One region of the Pantoea sp. Ae19-2 genome, then DNA from elsewhere that is predicted to be linked to it. Evidence: predicted binding sites of a transcription regulator. Region 1 holds the regulator's gene; each other region holds the start of a gene.
The links. Region 1 encodes LexA, which represses DNA repair genes until DNA is damaged. Its sites were predicted from a motif close to TNCTGTATGTACATACAGNA; they were not measured.
Positions count from the first base shown of each region.

Region 2: AAIE03_RS06045 (DinI-like family protein) is a predicted target of LexA. The motif match lies at 2,758-2,777, and genes of this name have one in related genera.
Region 3: AAIE03_RS09185 (metal-dependent hydrolase) is a predicted target of LexA. The motif match lies at 3,386-3,405, and genes of this name have one in related genera.

Region 1 is NZ_JBCHWE010000001.1:3,637,987-3,643,375, forward strand. It holds gene zur (zinc uptake transcriptional repressor Zur) at 1-201, shown strand, start outside; gene AAIE03_RS16735 (CsbD family protein) at 272-484, opposite strand; gene dinF (MATE family efflux transporter DinF) at 656-1,978, opposite strand; gene lexA (transcriptional repressor LexA) at 2,089-2,703, opposite strand; gene AAIE03_RS16750 (diacylglycerol kinase) at 2,810-3,178, opposite strand; gene plsB (glycerol-3-phosphate 1-O-acyltransferase PlsB) at 3,307-5,389, shown strand, end outside.
Region 2 is NZ_JBCHWE010000001.1:1,307,180-1,312,568, reverse strand. It holds gene amyA (alpha-amylase) at 1-1,100, shown strand, start outside; gene yedD (lipoprotein YedD) at 1,183-1,641, opposite strand; gene AAIE03_RS06055 (DUF6388 family protein) at 1,885-2,208, shown strand; gene iraP (anti-adapter protein IraP) at 2,344-2,640, opposite strand; gene AAIE03_RS06045 (DinI-like family protein) at 2,816-3,055, shown strand; gene AAIE03_RS06040 (hypothetical protein) at 3,094-3,360, opposite strand; gene AAIE03_RS06035 (hypothetical protein) at 3,646-3,846, shown strand; gene AAIE03_RS06030 (hypothetical protein) at 4,138-4,305, opposite strand; gene fliE (flagellar hook-basal body complex protein FliE) at 5,269-5,389, opposite strand, start outside.
Region 3 is NZ_JBCHWE010000001.1:1,989,963-1,995,351, reverse strand. It holds gene AAIE03_RS09205 (multidrug effflux MFS transporter) at 1-23, opposite strand, end outside; gene osmE (osmotically-inducible lipoprotein OsmE) at 249-584, shown strand; gene AAIE03_RS09195 (DUF6515 family protein) at 640-1,038, opposite strand; gene AAIE03_RS09190 (L-cystine transporter) at 1,234-2,625, opposite strand; gene AAIE03_RS09185 (metal-dependent hydrolase) at 2,776-3,366, opposite strand; gene hxpB (hexitol phosphatase HxpB) at 3,496-4,164, opposite strand; gene AAIE03_RS09175 (YniB family protein) at 4,322-4,858, shown strand; gene AAIE03_RS09170 (fructosamine kinase family protein) at 4,815-5,389, opposite strand, start outside.

The DNA.
Region 1 (5,389 bases):
GGCGTGACCGAAAAGCAGGCTCAGGGCGCGGAGCAGATCATCGCCTCTTTGGCTGAGGAAGCCCATTTTGTCCTCAGAAATAGCGTGATCGAAGCGCATGGCTTATGTGAGAACTGTGCTGAAGTTGAGGCGTGTGAACAGCATGAACATTGTGATCACGATCATCATACTGAAGGGAAAAAGCGCGGTAAGCGGGGCTAGTTTGCACATCCTTGTGCGGTGGCCGGCATGAGCGTACCGACCCGGGTAGGAGCGTCCCTGAAAAGCGTGATTACCAGCGGTAATCTTTGTTAGAACCTTCCCAGGCCGTTACTTCCTTCTCCGCTTCTTCTTTTGCGTAGCCGTAACGTTCCTGGATTTTACCGACCAGCTGATCGCGTTTACCTTCAATGACTTGCATGTCATCATCGGTCAGCTTGCCCCATTTCTCTTTCATTTTTCCTTTGAACTGTTTCCAGTTACCACTCGCTTCGTCTTTATTCATTGCAGACCTCCACGTTATCCTTCGGTTTCGCATTATCTTGCAGTTAAGCAAAATCACGATATAAAGCGCTGGTCATCAGCGCCATTCAAAGTTAATTGTAGTAGGTAATCTCAGGATTGCCGGAAAAAATGAAAATATTATGTATCCTGCGTCATAATTCCGGCTGAGCGGTCAGGCATTGAACCAGGTGCCATTACGCCAGTGCTTACGCCAGACCAGCCACAAGGATAAGCCGCGCAGGGCCAGGAAAACGGCGATAGCCAGCCACAAACCATGGTTGCCCAGCCAAGGCAGTGTCGTGAGCGTCAGGAAGTAACCCAGCGCAGCCACTGCCATGCTGTTACGCATTTCTCTGCCCCGCGTTGCGCCAATAAACATGCCATCCAGTAGATAGCACCAGACGCCGATCAGCGGTAACACCATCTGCCAAATCAGAAAACTATCGGCCGCCTCTTGCAGTGCACGAATAGAAGTCAGCAAAGTCACGATCTGATAGCCAAAAAAAGCATAGGCCAGCGAGAAAAACAGCGCCACTAACAGGGCCTGGCGACAGGCAGACAACCATACCTGCTGCAGTCGGCTACCGTCTTTTGCCCCGTGTGCTTCGCCAGCAAAGGCCTCGACGGCATAGGCAAAGCCGTCCAGGGCATAAGCGGTAAAAGTGATAAACATCAGAAGGATAGCATTTACCGCTACCACATCCGGGCCAATACGGGCACCCAGTACGGTCAGCGAGGCAAAGCAGAGCTGCAAGAGCAATGAGCGCAGTAAGATATCGCGGTTAAGGCGAAGAAGGCGGTGAATATCGCCACGCCAGCTGCGGGCGAGCATATCAAACCTGATACCACGGAGCCTTAATACGCGCCACACCATTGCCATACCGACCAGCAACGTCGCGTATTCTGCCAGCGCGGTGGCGGTGGCAGCACCGGCCACGCCCCAGTGCAGGCCCAGAACCAACCAAAGATCTAACAGGATATTGATGACATTCCCCACCACCAGCAGGATGACGGGTGCCCGGGCATACTGAACGCCCAGCAGCCAGCCCAGGATTACCAGGTTAGCCAGCGTTGCGGGCGCGCTGAGCCAGCGAATATGAATAAACAGGGCAGCCTGTTCCAGCACCGACGGATCCCCACCGACAAAGCGGGTCGCCAATGCGGTGACGGGATAGCGGAGGAAGATAAACAGGATGCCGACCACCAGGGCGATGATCAGTGGCTGTGTCAGCGCACGCGCCAGCGCGGTCTTATCGCCCGCACCGAATGCCTGTGCCGTTAAGCCCGTAGTGCTCATGCGTAGAAAAAGCAGCAACATGAAGACAAAGCTGGTGACGGTCGTGCCTACGGCGACGCCGCCCAGATAGATCGGACTGTCGAGATGGCCAATAACGGCCGTATCGACCAAGCCGAGCAAAGGAACCGTAATATTTGACAGGATCATGGGCAGCGCTAACCGCCACAGTTTTTTATCGGTAGCCGTCAGAAAGCGCATTCGTGAATCCGTGCGATGAACCGCCGGGGTTTCAGGTCAACCCACAGCGGAAAAGTAAGGACAAGCAGGGGAATAGTAAGATTGACGAAAGCCGACAATCTTAACCGGTTTTACAGCCACTCACCGTTACGCACAATGCCCACGGCCAGACCTTCAACGGTCAGTGACTGGGCACGGGTGTCAACAACGATAGGCTCGAAATCATTGTTTTCAGGTAAGAGATGCACCACAGAACCCTGCTTTTTCCAGCGTTTTACCGTGACTTCGTCATCGATGCGCGCCACCACAACCTGACCATTGCGCACGTCCTGCGTTTTGTGTACGGCCAGCAGATCGCCATCCATGATGCCGATGTCTTTCATTGACATACCGCTTACGCGCAGCAGGAAATCCGCTGAAGGCTTGAACATGTCGGGATCCACTTTGTAATGCGTTTCAATGTGTTCCTGGGCCAGTAATGGCTCACCGGCGGCAACACGACCGATCAGCGGCAGGCCCTCTGATGGCTCTTCTTCCATTAACAAACGGATACCGCGGGACGCACCAGAGACAATTTCAATCACGCCTTTACGCGCCAGTGCTTTCAGGTGTTCTTCGGCCGCATTGGGCGAACGAAAACCGAGTTGTGCAGCAATTTCTGCACGCGTTGGCGGCATGCCTGTTTGATTAATGTGGTCGCGAATCAAGTCGTAGACCTGTTGCTGCCTGCTGGTTAATGCTTTCATCCCGCCCCCTGGTTGTTTATACAGTCGCTGTGAGTATATACAGGTATTGGTGAAATGGAAACCAAAACTCAGGTCAAAATCAGTTATTTGAGCCGAGATGGAACGCTTATCGCAAATGCGACCAAAGCAGCGTTCCCCAGACAAAAAGGGCCAGTAATATTGCGATAAAAACGGCAGCGGATCCCATGTCTTTTGCCCGCCCGGCAAGCGGATGACGCTCTTGGCCTGTGCGGTCTACCACGGCTTCTATCGCGCTGTTCAGGACTTCGACAATAATCACCAGCACGACAGAACCAATCATCAGGATGCGCGAAACAGTATCGACATCCAGCCAGCAGGCCAGGATAATCGCCACCACTGCGGCAACCGCTTCCTGACGAAAAGCGGCTTCGTGCTGCCAGGCAGCACGCAGACCTTGCCATGAATAGCCGGCCGCTTTCACAATACGGTTAAGGCCGGTGGCATTATTTGTCATAATAAAGGAACTCTTTTCAAAGGATTGACGTCAATATTGGGCAGCGCACAATTGTCGCTGTCACAGATTTTTGCTGCGCTTTCTGATAAGCTTGCGCCGCTTTGCTAACAAGAGGCTTCATATTGTCTATGTCAGGTTGGCGTATACTTTTTTATAAATTACTGAATTTACCCCTTTCGTTTCTGGTAAAGAGTAAGGCCATTCCGGCCGATCCCGTATCCGAACATGGGCTGGATCCTACCCGGCCTATTATGTATGTCCTGCCTTATGATTCAAAGGCCGATCTCCTCACTTTGCGTGCGCAGTGCATCCGGCACGATCTGCCCGATCCGCTCTCACCACTGGAGATTGACGGGGCCCTGTTGCCGCGCCATGTCTTTATTCACGACGGTCCGCGCGTGTTCCCCTATTTCGTGCCCAGCGTCGAGTCGGTAAAAATCTTCCACGAATATCTTGATCTGCACCGCAGTAATCCTGAGCTTGATATTCAGATGTTACCGGTTTCAGTTATGTTTGGTCGTGCACCTGGCCGGGAAGTGCAGGGTGAAGACAATCCACCGCATTTGCGCTTGCTTAACGGCGTACAAAAATTCTTTGCCGTGCTCTGGCATGGACGTGACAGTTTTGTGCGCTTCTCACCGACCGTCTCTCTGCGTCGTATGGCGACTGAGCACGGCACGGATAAATCCATCGCCCAGAAACTGGCCCGGGTTGCCCGTATCCACTTTGCCCGTCAGCGTCTGGCGGCTGTTGGCCCGCGCCTTCCCGCGCGCCAGGATTTGTTCAACCGCCTGCTGCAATCGAAGGCGATTGAAAAAGCGGTAGAAGACGAAGCACGCAGTAAAAAGATTTCCCATGAGAAAGCGCAGCAGAACGCCATCGAGATGATGGAAGAGATTGCCGCCAACTTCTCCTATGAAGCCATTCGCGTGACGGACCGGGTAATGGGCTGGCTCTGGAGCCGCCTCTATCAGGGTATCAATGTGAACGGCGGTGAGCGCGTGCGTCAGTTGGCGCAGGACGGACACGAGATCGTTTATGTGCCCTGCCACCGCAGCCACATGGATTACCTGCTGCTGTCTTACGTGCTGTATCACCAGGGGCTGGTACCGCCGCACATCGCCGCCGGTATTAACCTGAATTTCTGGCCTGCCGGGCCGATTTTCCGCCGTCTGGGTGCCTTCTTTATTCGCCGTACCTTTAAGGGCAACAAGCTCTACTCCACCGTTTTCCGCGAATATCTGGGCGAGCTTTTTACCCGCGGCTATTCCGTCGAGTACTTCGTTGAAGGCGGCCGTTCACGTACTGGCCGACTGCTGGATCCTAAAACCGGGACGTTATCCATGACGCTGCAGGCCATGTTGCGCGGCGGTACGCGCCCTATCACGTTAGTGCCTATTTACATCGGCTATGAACACGTCATGGAAGTGGGAACCTACGCGAAAGAACTGCGCGGTGCCGTTAAAGAGAAAGAAGGCTTTATGCAGATGGTGCGCGGCTTGCGCAAGCTGCGTAACCTCGGCCAGGGATACGTGAATTTTGGTGAGCCGCTGCCGCTGATAAATTATCTGAACAAGCGCGTTCCTGAATGGCGGGATTCTATCGATCCCATTGAAGCCCAACGCCCGGGTTGGTTAACCCCAACGGCGAATGATATCGCGGCCACCATCATGGTGCGAATCAATGAAGCCGGCGCGGCGAATGCCATGAACCTGTGCGTGACCGCCCTGCTTGCTTCACGTCAGCGCTCACTAACTCGCGAGCAGCTGATTGAGCAACTGGAGTGCTACACCCAGTTGCTGCGCAATGTGCCCTACTCACCGGATGCAACATTGCCAGACATGTCCGCCGAAGCCTTGCTGGACCATGCCCTTAGCATGAACAAGTTCGAGAGTGAGAAAGACAGTATTGGTGACATCATTATTCTGCCGCGCGAGCAGGCCGTGCTGATGACCTACTACCGTAATAACATTCATCATATGCTGGTAATGCCAGCGCTGATTGCGGCGATTGTGCAGCAGCACCGTAATCTGAGCGAAGCCGAACTGCTGCGTCAGGTCAGTCTGATTTACCCCATGCTGAAGAGCGAACTGTTCCTGCGCTGGAGCAATGACCAACTGCCGCAGTTGCTCACTGATTTGTGCCAGGAACTGACGCGTCAGGGGCTGATTACCATTGAAGCGGGCCTGCTGTCGTTCAATACCGCGCGTT
Region 2 (5,389 bases), 2.3 Mb from region 1:
TATACCCTGATGTTATAGAGTGTGAAGCCTGGACACGATTTAACTTCCCTGCCCGGGCAGGACAGTATTCTAAATTCATCTGGGACTATAAATGTTTCAGCGGTGTCGATCATATTGAAAACCCCGATGAAAACGGCGTTTTTAAGATCATCAACGATTACACCGCAGAGGGCTGGAACGACCAGGTAGACAGCGAGCTCGGTAATTTCGATTACCTGATGGGTGCCAATATTGACTTCCGTAATAATGCCGTGAGCGAAGAGCTTAAATACTGGGCGCGCTGGGTGATGGAACAGGTGCCCTGCACCGGATTCCGACTGGATGCCGTAAAACATATCCCGGCGTGGTTTTATAAAGCGTGGATCGACCACGTTCAGGAAGTCGCCAACGAACCTTTATTTATCGTGGCGGAATACTGGTCTTTTGAAACCGACAAACTGCAGGAATATATCCACCAGGTTGACGGCAAAACGATGCTCTTTGATGCACCCCTGCATATGAACTTTCATCAGGCCTCTAAAGCGGGCAGCGCCTACGACTTGAGCAAAATCTTTGATAACTCACTGGTTCTGGCCGATCCCTGGCATGCCGTAACCATCGTCGCAAACCACGATACGCAACCGTTACAGTCGCTGGAAGCCCCTGTTGAAGCCTGGTTTAAACCGCTCGCTTACGCGCTTATTCTGTTACGTGAGCAAGGTGTACCGACAGTGTTCTATCCCGATCTTTTCGGTGCCAGCTATCAGGATGAGGGCGGTGATGGCGACGTTCACCAGGTCGATATGCCCGTTATTCCCGAACTCGAAGGTCTGATCCGAGCCCGCCAGCTATTTGGCTGGGGCGCACAAACCGATTATTTCGATCATCCAAACTGTGTAGCCTTTAGCCGAAGCGGCACGGCGGAAAAGCCCGGTTGCGTGGTGATCATGTCAAACGGTGAGGCGGGAGAAAAACACATTGCGATGGGTGAAGGCTATGCCGGAAAAGTGTGGCGTGACTATCTTGGGCATAAGTCAGAGACCATTACCACCGATGATAATGGCAGCGCGCTGTTTAGCTGTAATGGTGGCAGCGTGAGCGTCTGGGTTGTTGAAGCATAAACAGAGGTTGCCAACGCCACCAGATTGACTGATTCACCCGTGAGACTATGCTGAGTGCGGTCTCTGGACCGCATTCAGCCAATTATTTTGCTAATGCCGGCCGCATAATTTCAGGCTCGATATTTTGAATAACGTCGGCATTAGGCTGTTTTGCCACTTCCTGCTCTGCTTTCTGGCATTCAACGGTCGGCTTTTCGACCTTGCGCAGGGTAAGACCATCGTATTCCAGCTCACCGTTATCGACGTCCAGCGTCATCACCCGCACCTGACGCGTCACATTGACATAATCGCCATTGAGTTGGGTCAGCTTGCCTGGTTTTGCAATGACACGCTGCCACTGGCGGCAATCCAGAGTGCTGCCATCGGCATTGACGATCAGACTGGCAATCGCCTTATCGCTAATCAGATCGCTTTGTGGCCCTACTGTCTGCCAGTTACCCTGCAAATTTGCCGGAGCAGGCGTTTGCACCGCACTCTCATAACTATTGATTTGTGCGCAGCCACTCAGCGCCAGAGTGGCAATCAGCATCCAGTTTTTCATTTTTTAATCCCTAAAATCCGGTCAATGGCGGCTACGTTATAATTTTTACGGTAAGGTGCGCAAGCTATCTGAATGCTGCCCTAAGCGTAAAACTGCATTTTATGACGCTTTCATCGCGCACGGGCAACATTTATCAATATCAGCACCGCGAACTGACCGTTTTTCATCCTGCCCCACTTAGCCTGACAAGCCAGACGCAACAGGCTACACTGTCGCCCTGCACTACCTATCAGGAAACCTGCAATGAAAACTCCAGAAGCTTATTACGCCGAGGCTCGCGCCCTGTTTTTTACCGCCCACGCGGATTTCCAGGCAGCATTAGACGAACTCACAGAAAGCGATGCCCGCGCCGCCAATATGTCACTGCGTGAACTACGTGAATGGCATGCTGAACGCATCTACGCGGCTTTTTTACGCCAGAAGAACCTTGATGGTATGATTTTCTCGATCCAGCTGGCTGAACCGGATAAAGCCGTCGCTGCCGAGGCCATAGAACGTTATCTCAGATCGCATGCGGAATCACTGGGAATGAGCTGGGAAGAATTCTGTATTAAAAATGAACTGTAGTGAGCAGGTCTTAACGGGACAATGAAAATACCGCGGATCTCGTCGCCCTGTTAATGATCAGGATGGGTTCGCTGAGCCTCTCCTTTTTACGGCGTCGCTGGCGACAGACAACACACTTATCGCCAGCGTTTGCCATTACTCTTCCTGCGCCATTTTGCCTCTCACTTCAACATACTTAGCGACGGCCAGCAGCCGGTTAATGTGAGTAAGCAGTAAATCAATATCCGACTGCATAAATTCAGATGATGAACGTGAAGCCGTCACTATCGCATCCTGAACCGTTTCGGAGATGGTTAATGCGTTATCTTGTTTCGCCTGGACCAATAAAGCTGCCACCAACAATGACTGTGCTTCTATCTGCGCAGTCAGTTCCTTAGCGTCGACATCCATTTTTGCTAGTTTGAGCAGAATATCTATAACCAATTGTCGCATTGCACTTCTCCTGGTGAGTGAGCGCACTTAGTGTTGTGAACGCACTCAGAGTAAACCAGATGACGGTGCTTTTCTACGCGACGCGGAAAAAACGAATTAAGATAAACATCAGCTTGATACTGTTTTTATTTACAGTAAAATGGCGAGGCGATTTTGCCCTTAAGGGATTGTTAACATGTTTGTAGAGTTAATTTACGATAAACGTAATGTCGCGGGCCTGCCAGGAGCGCGTGAGATGATTTTAGCAGAACTAGAGAAACGGGTGCATCGCGTGTTCCCTGACATTGAGGTTAAGGTCAAGCCTATGGAGCGGAATGCGATAGAGACCGATCTCAGTAAGAACGAGAAGGCGACAATAGCGCGCCTCGTGGAAGAGATGTTTGATGAAGCAGAATTCTGGCTGGTGGCTGATTAATCCGTTAACCGCCACCGCCTCAGTCAGCGGGGGATGGCTTAACTCTCCTGCTCGCTGTGGTTAATTTCGATTTCGATATCCTGAATGGCCGTCTCCAGATCTTCCAGTAACGTACCCTGTTTGTTCAGCAGCGCGTCAATGCGGGCTGCGTTTCCTTCATCTTTATACTCGCCGGCGTCAAAGGCTAACCAATGTGCAGAAAGCGTCTCAGTGTTCGTCTGTGCATAGTGACGCATTTCTTTCAGCTGAGATGCCACGTCACGCAGATAATCTGTTTTGCTTTTGGTTTCGATTGAATCAGTCATGCTGTGTTTCCTTATGGTTGTTTATCCAATGAAAATGTCGCCTGGAGATTTAAAGGTAGAACAATATAGCGACTTTGCATTAGGAATAATCGGAACTCACTAGCGTGAGTGACATGAGCGGAAAACGGTAGGATGAGTAAGCACCATGAAAGCAAAGCGTCAATGCGTAAGCTTAGTCGCTATAAGTAAGGGTGCCCATTTTTGAGCGAGCCCCACTGATTGAGGGGAATTGTGACGGTCTGGTTTAGCTGGACTAGACTTAACAGACTCAAAAAGGAGCGAAGCATGCATACACATCACAGTAACGAACAGCGTAAACATGAGGGCGATGTCAGCAAAGGTTTACCCGAAGCGGCACCTCATGCAGGCAATGCCTATGAGGAAGACGATCATCCCGCTAAGGATGCACCTAAGGATCACGGGGAAGTCCCGAGAAAAAATGATGACAGTCAGGATGATAAAAAAGACCCTTTTAAAGCGTCCTGAGTGGTTTTATCGCGAGCATGTTCCGCGCCGGGGCATGCTTTTACCTGCTCAATCAATGCCTCATCATTAAAAAGCACGTCATCGAATACCCTATATTTACATCCGTATCGTCCCTGCAGTAACAGACCTGTATCATTTTTAACTTCGCCTGACGTAATCCTTATCGCCAGGAAATGCATGAAGAGTGAGGCATGCAATTTAGATTACAAAGCCAAAAAACAGCGCAACGATGTGTTTGCATCCCGTTAACATGCCATCACGCCTTTTTAAGTAAATACGGCTCGCCGTCACTCAGGATTGTTTATGAAGGTAGTCCACCAGCATCTCAAGATTAACCCGGTGAGGCCCATCTGGATAAAACACGCCCTGCGCCGGTCGGTTAGCATCAAATAACGCCTGCAAATCCAGATCGTCATCCAGTAACTGAATAGAGCCCTTGACCAGCTTATATGAAATCACCCTGCATGTGCCTTCAGGGATCTTGCTTAAAGAGTCAGAGCCTTGAACGTCAGAATAAATCTCATATTTAATCTGCCCACCGCTATTTGAGTTAGCGAGCAGAGTTTGAATTAAGTATTTCATTTTAACCAAAGGATGGGTAAACAAGGATATTACATTAACGCGGAGCACTTTTTTTAAAAAGTTAAATCTTTTAATCAGATATTATTTCTTATAAACCTGCTCATTCTCACTTTATGCTGACAGGCCTTGCCTGGCTTGCTGCTCACGCCCTGCCAGAGGTGCCTTCACTGCGGGATGAGGCAACATGTTCACAGCCTTACCTCTATAGCGCCACCCACATTAACACGGCGTTTTTATCGAAAGGAGTTTAGATAAACAAAGCCATCTTTCATTCGTACCGCCGCGACCCTTCTTATTTATTATCGAAAAATATCTTTCTTTTATCAGCGATATCATCGGATTGAAACTGAAGAAAACCTTATATTGCTGTTCGAGACACCGCGGCAACACTCTTGAAAAATAGTTTGGAAGTTAAATGAAAATTAAACAAAACCCTGTGAAGGATAATTGTTTTCACTCAGGCGCGTTAATTCCAGTCAGGATAAAAATTCTTTTTTTGCGATAACACCGGTGATGTAAATAAAGGTTATCTCTTACGGAGGCAATAAATTTTAAGGCGTACGTTTGGCGGGTTGTCAGACGTGAGTTAACCGGCTTAGTGGCCAGTATAAGGGGCGGTCAGTCTGTTTTTATCGATTTACACTTTTGAACTTGTTTGCCAGTCAGACGCGGCAAACTCCTTCACTGAGGGGTTATCAGGTGTATGACGGCGTGGATAAGGAATAAGGATAAGAAAAAGCAGCGCTGGATGCCCTATCACAAACACGCACTCTGCCCTGGCTCTACCACAACCCAAAGTCCACCTTGCACGAACCTGATATTCCCCCGTCAGTGACGTGACTACACCTGCATATTCATGATGTCGGTATAAGCCGAAACCAGCTTGTTCCTGACCTGAATCCCCATCTGCATCGAGATGGATGATTTTTGCAGATCGACCATCACATCATTCAGCGCGATC
Region 3 (5,389 bases), 1.6 Mb from region 1:
CGGTTTGGTGATGAAAGCTTCATGTATCCTCTGTAGGTGAAATGTGACATTGTCACTTTTAAGGGTTGTTACCAGGGCAGGCCCGGCAAGCGTGCTGTCTCACTTATTGGCGGCTGCGCAAAGGTCATCTCGGGGCATGTTATCAAAGCATCCTGAGCGAGTTGAGTTTAAGTCTGTCATTAACTTGAAAAAAACCGTTTTATGTTCCAGGCTTTTCAGCACATGGACAAAAAACGAGGAACAACAAGATGAATAAAGTGATGGGATGTATCGCTGCGGCGCTGACGCTGGCTGCGCTCTCTGGTTGTACGACTTACGATCGTGCCGAAAGCTACGTGACTAAGCCGGTGGTTAAGGACGTCAAAAAAGGCATGACCCGCGAGCAGGTACGCCAGATTGCTGGCCCAGCTTCCACTGAAATCACCATGGTGCATGCACGTGGTACCTGCCAGACCTACGTTATCGGCGAGCGTGACGGTAAAGCCCAAACCTATTTCGTCAGCTACAACGATGTAGGCCGCGTGATGAACTACGGCTTCCAGAGCTGTGCTGAATACGACACAGACCCGCAGGTTAAGCAGTAATTAGCCGCTTTAAATAAGAAACGGCTCGCCATTGGGTGAGCCGTTTTTTTTATAGCTACAATCCTGCCGGTCGGGGCACTTCAATGTAGCTGCCGTTAATTTCCCGCTGATAGTAGTGCCCGTCCTGCACATAAAAGCGCCTGCCGTTAAAATCCAGCACTCTCATGCCCGTTTCGTAGGTTTGCACAGGCGGCTCAACCACCACGTACTCTTCTCCGTGACGCTGATAATAACTGCCGTTAAGCAGGTAATACGTTAATCCGCCAATCAATACCGCCGTTGCGGCCAGCGGCAGAACATGGAAGTGATCGGGGCCGTGCCAGCGCGGTGCCGGACCATGCCAACCTGGGCCGGGTCGCCAGTGTGGACCCGGGCCCCAGTCGCCGGGACGAGCAAACGCGTGAGTGGGCGCGACAATTGCTAGCGCCAGTAATGAGGCGATAACCGTTTTCATTAGCATTCTCCTGCAGTTATTACCTGCAGAATTCTCTTTTTGCTGCGTAAAGACAAGGGGAAATGCTGTGCATTATTGCCCGTTTACCACGCTTAACGTTTTCTTAACGGGAACAGGATGATGATGAAGAAATAAGGAGAAGATAAGACAAAAACAGAGAGAAAGACCTGGCGGTGGACGCCAGGTCTGGCGTGATTAGCTGTGCTCTAATTCACTGTGTTCGCTGCGCTCTAAAACGCGTTTATCGGTCAGGCCCAGCCAGCGACTGGTAAGCGATCCTGCGGTCATTGAGCCATTGACGTTTAACGCGGTTCGTCCCATGTCAATCAGAGGCTCAATGGAAATCAGCAGCGCGACCAGCGTGACCGGCAGCCCCATCGCAGGCAGGACGATCAGCGCGGCAAAGGTCGCTCCGCCGCCGACACCGGCTACGCCTGCTGAACTCAATGTCACAATGCCGACCAGCGTGGCAATCCACAGCGGATCAAAAGGATTGATGCCGACCGTCGGGGCGACCATCACTGCCAGCATCGTCGGATAAAGACCGGCACAGCCGTTCTGTCCAATGGTGGCACCAAATGAGGCCGAGAAGCTGGCAATCGATTCAGGTACGCCAAGGCGGCGGGTTTGCGCCTCCACGTTCAGTGGAATGCTGGCGGCGCTGGAGCGGCTGGTAAAGGCAAAGGTCAATACCGGCCACACTTTGCGGAAGAAGCGCATAGGATTGATGCCGTTGACCGACAGGAGCAGCGCATGAACCACAAACATAAGGGTCAGGCCCAAATAGGATGCCACAACAAAGCTGCCCAGCTTGATGATGTCCTGCACGTTGGAGCCGGCAACGACTTTGGTCATCAGCGCCAGCACACCATAAGGTGTCAGCTTCATAATCAGGCGAACCAGCTTCATCACCCACGACTGCAGCGTATCAATGGCGGTCAGTACCCGCTGGCCTTTTACCTCATCATCCTTGTGCAACTGCAGGGCAGCCACACCCAGGAACGCGGCGAAGATGACCACGCTGATGATGGACGTCGGGCTGGCACCGGTTAAGTCGGCAAACGGGTTTTTAGGAATGAATGACAGGATTAACTGAGGCACTGTCAAATCAGCGACTTTACCAACGTAGTTGCTCTGAATCGCGCTCAGGCGAGCCGTTTCCTGGGCGCCCTGTACCAGACCGGTCGCGTTAAGGTGAAACAGGCCGGTGACAAAAACGCCGATCAGGGCAGAAATTGCCGTTGTAAACAGCAGTACGCCGATGGTCAGAAAACTGATTTTTCCCAGTGAGGAGGCATTGTGCAGGCGGGCCACGGCGCTGAGAATCGACACGAACACCAGCGGCATCACAATCATCTGTAACAGCTGAACATAACCGTTACCCACGATGTTAAACCAGCCGATAGAGGCTTTAACGATATCGCTGTTGCCGCCATAAATCAGCTGAAGCGCGAGGCCAAAAACTACACCCAGCACCAGGCCAGTCAGAACCTTTTTCGACAGGCTCCAGTTTGCCCGGCCAAGGCGCGACAGCAAAAGCAGTAGCAGCACAAATGCCACGACGTTAAGCGTAAGAGGAATATCCATAGCAACTCCGATGTAATGCAGCATTCCCTGGTCAGGAGAGCAGCAGAGGTTTGATCGTAAAGATACGTATCCAGAAATGGTAACAGTTAGAAATCGCGCGATCTTATATCCAAATGGAATAGCTTATAACCTTACCCTTTTCCCGGGCAATTAACGCTCAGATTGCGCAGAAATGAGACGGCTAACGCCATTTTGTAAGGTGTCGAATACCTGGGCGGGCCAGCCATTTTCGCCAAATGAAGGCATCCCTACCGGGAACCACAGAGCGTAACCGATCAGGCATAAACAGAGCGCTCGCTCCAGTTGATTGCCTTTCTGGCTATTCAGTACCGGCAGGCGAAAACGCCAGCGGCAGGGCCAGAGTAGTGGAACGCCAGCGGGAGTGAGCATATCCGCCACAATATGGCTCAGATAACCGAGCGTCATGCCCTGCAATACATCGGCCGGGAGGGGCCAGCTTTTCGGGACGTTAATCTGAAACAGCCACAGGCTGGCCGCCACCGCAAGCAGGCTGTGGGTAAATCCCCGGTGACCAAAGGCCCGCGCAATAGGGTGGGACAGCCAGCGAAGCCGCTGTCCTAACAGAGATTTGGGATGATCGATATCGGGAAGCAGGCAGGTCAGTAACGTGGCCGGGATCAAATGCCACCAGTCTGCGTGCGCCATCACCGGCGTGAGTTCGGCCCGTTTGGCAAAAATAGCGCTGGCAACCGCAAAAAAGATATGGCCCTCGGCCGTCATGATAAAACCTGGCTGCAAAAACTGTCGATGCATCCAGTATAGGGATTTATCCAGTAAATGAGAACCTGTGACGCTGTAACGAAGCGTTAATTTTTTAAGCCTGTGCAACAGGTTACAACACAGGCACGATTACCCCAGTAAGTGGGCGGGCATCAGCTGTGTCAGATTGCCGAGTTTAACATCGGCCAGTGCCCAACGAGCATCTTCCTGATGGACGGCAGCCGGCACGACGATGGCGCGCATCCGTGCCGCTTTGCTCGCCACCATTCCGTTAACGGAGTCTTCCAGCGCGACGCAGTTTAACGGATCGATGCCCAGCGCCTCCGCCGCATTAACGTACACCTGAGGGTGCGGCTTGCTGTAAGGCAGGTTCTCCGCCGAAGACAGCACGTCAAACCAGGGCCGCAGGTTGAACATCTCCAGCACGGCTTCCAGCATAAACAGCGGCGAGGCCGAGACCAGGCCGGTTTTCAGCCCCTGCTGCTTACATAACCTCAGGGCCGATTCAACACCGGGCAGCAGAGGGCGTTCTGTCGCAATCAGTTCCATCACGCGGGTAATAATGCGCTGGGTAATCTCCTGCTGCGACGGACCGGTCCAGGGCAGCGTTTCATACCACATGCGCACGGTTTGATCGATGCGAAGCCCGAGCGTATCGGGCAGCGTATGACGGCGCGTTAAATCAACGTCCAGGGTGGAAAAGATATCCATTTCGGCCCGATCCCAGAGCGGTTCCGAATCAATCAGTAATCCATCCATATCAAATAAAGCAGCGTAAACCGGGCGGTGGTAAGACATAAGGCGCTCCCCTGTAAATAATCCCGCTACCTTACCACGAACGCAGGCGGGGGGTTAACGAGAGCCTTGCCGGGCGCAGCCTGCTCTTTTTTTTGGGAAAATTCCCTAAGGGCAGGTTAGACTGAAGGCTAACAGGATTTTGGGTTCAGGAGATATCATGACCTATCAACAGGCTGGCCGTATTGCCATCCTTAAACGCGTTGTCGGCTGGATAGTTTTTTTACTGGCGTTGCTCTCCACGATCATCTCACTGCTGAGTTTTCTCTTTAAACACAGTGAAAAGAAACCCGGCATTGATGCCGTGATGCTCGATTTTATTCATGTCATGGTCGATATGATTCGTTTTAACACGCCGTTTTTGAACGTTTTCTGGCACAACTCGCCCGTGCCGGAGTTTAACGGCCAGATGAACCTGGGGTTCTGGCTAATCTATATTCTGATCTTCATCGGGCTGGCCCTGGAAGCGTCAGGTGCGCGTATGGGGAGGCAGGTTCGCCATGTCCGCGAAGGCATTGAAGACCAGATGATCCTCGAACAGGCGAAAGGCAGCGAAGGGCGCACGCGTCAGCAGGTGGAAGAGAAGGTGCGCATTCCTCGTCACACCATTTTTCTGCAGATTTTCCCGCTCTATATTTTGCCCATCGTGATTGTTATCGCCGGATATTTTCTGCTTTCGTTACTCGGTTTTCTCTAACCGGCCAGGCCGGTTTAGCCTGGCCGGCCGCCAGCGCGTCGTCGTCCAGTAACTGACCTACGGCAAACTGCGCGGCCCCCAGCCAGTTGCCGCCGAACACGTTGGCCCGGTTTAGCAGATAATAAAGCTGATAAACCGGCTGGCGCTGTGAGAAGCCATCCGGCAGTGGCCAAACCTGATTATAGCCGTCGAAGATTTCTCTGGGCAGATCGTTAAACCAGCTCAGCATCGCCAGATCACATTCTCTGTCGCCCCAGTAACAGGCCGGATCAAAAATCCATGGCCCGTTCTGGCTGGCTGCGCAGTTGGCGGGCCACAGATCGCCATGCAGCAGGGAAGGTTGCGGGTGATGGGAGGCCAGGGTGCGCTGCACACGGTCGACAATCAGCTCGGCATTGCCGTAGAGAATGCCTTTCTCGGCGGCAATTTGCAGCTGCCAGCCGATACGCTGCTCTGCAAAAAAGACTGACCAGCGCCGTAGCCAACTGTTTGGCTGAGGTGTGGTGGTCAGGTTGTTATCGAAATCAAGAC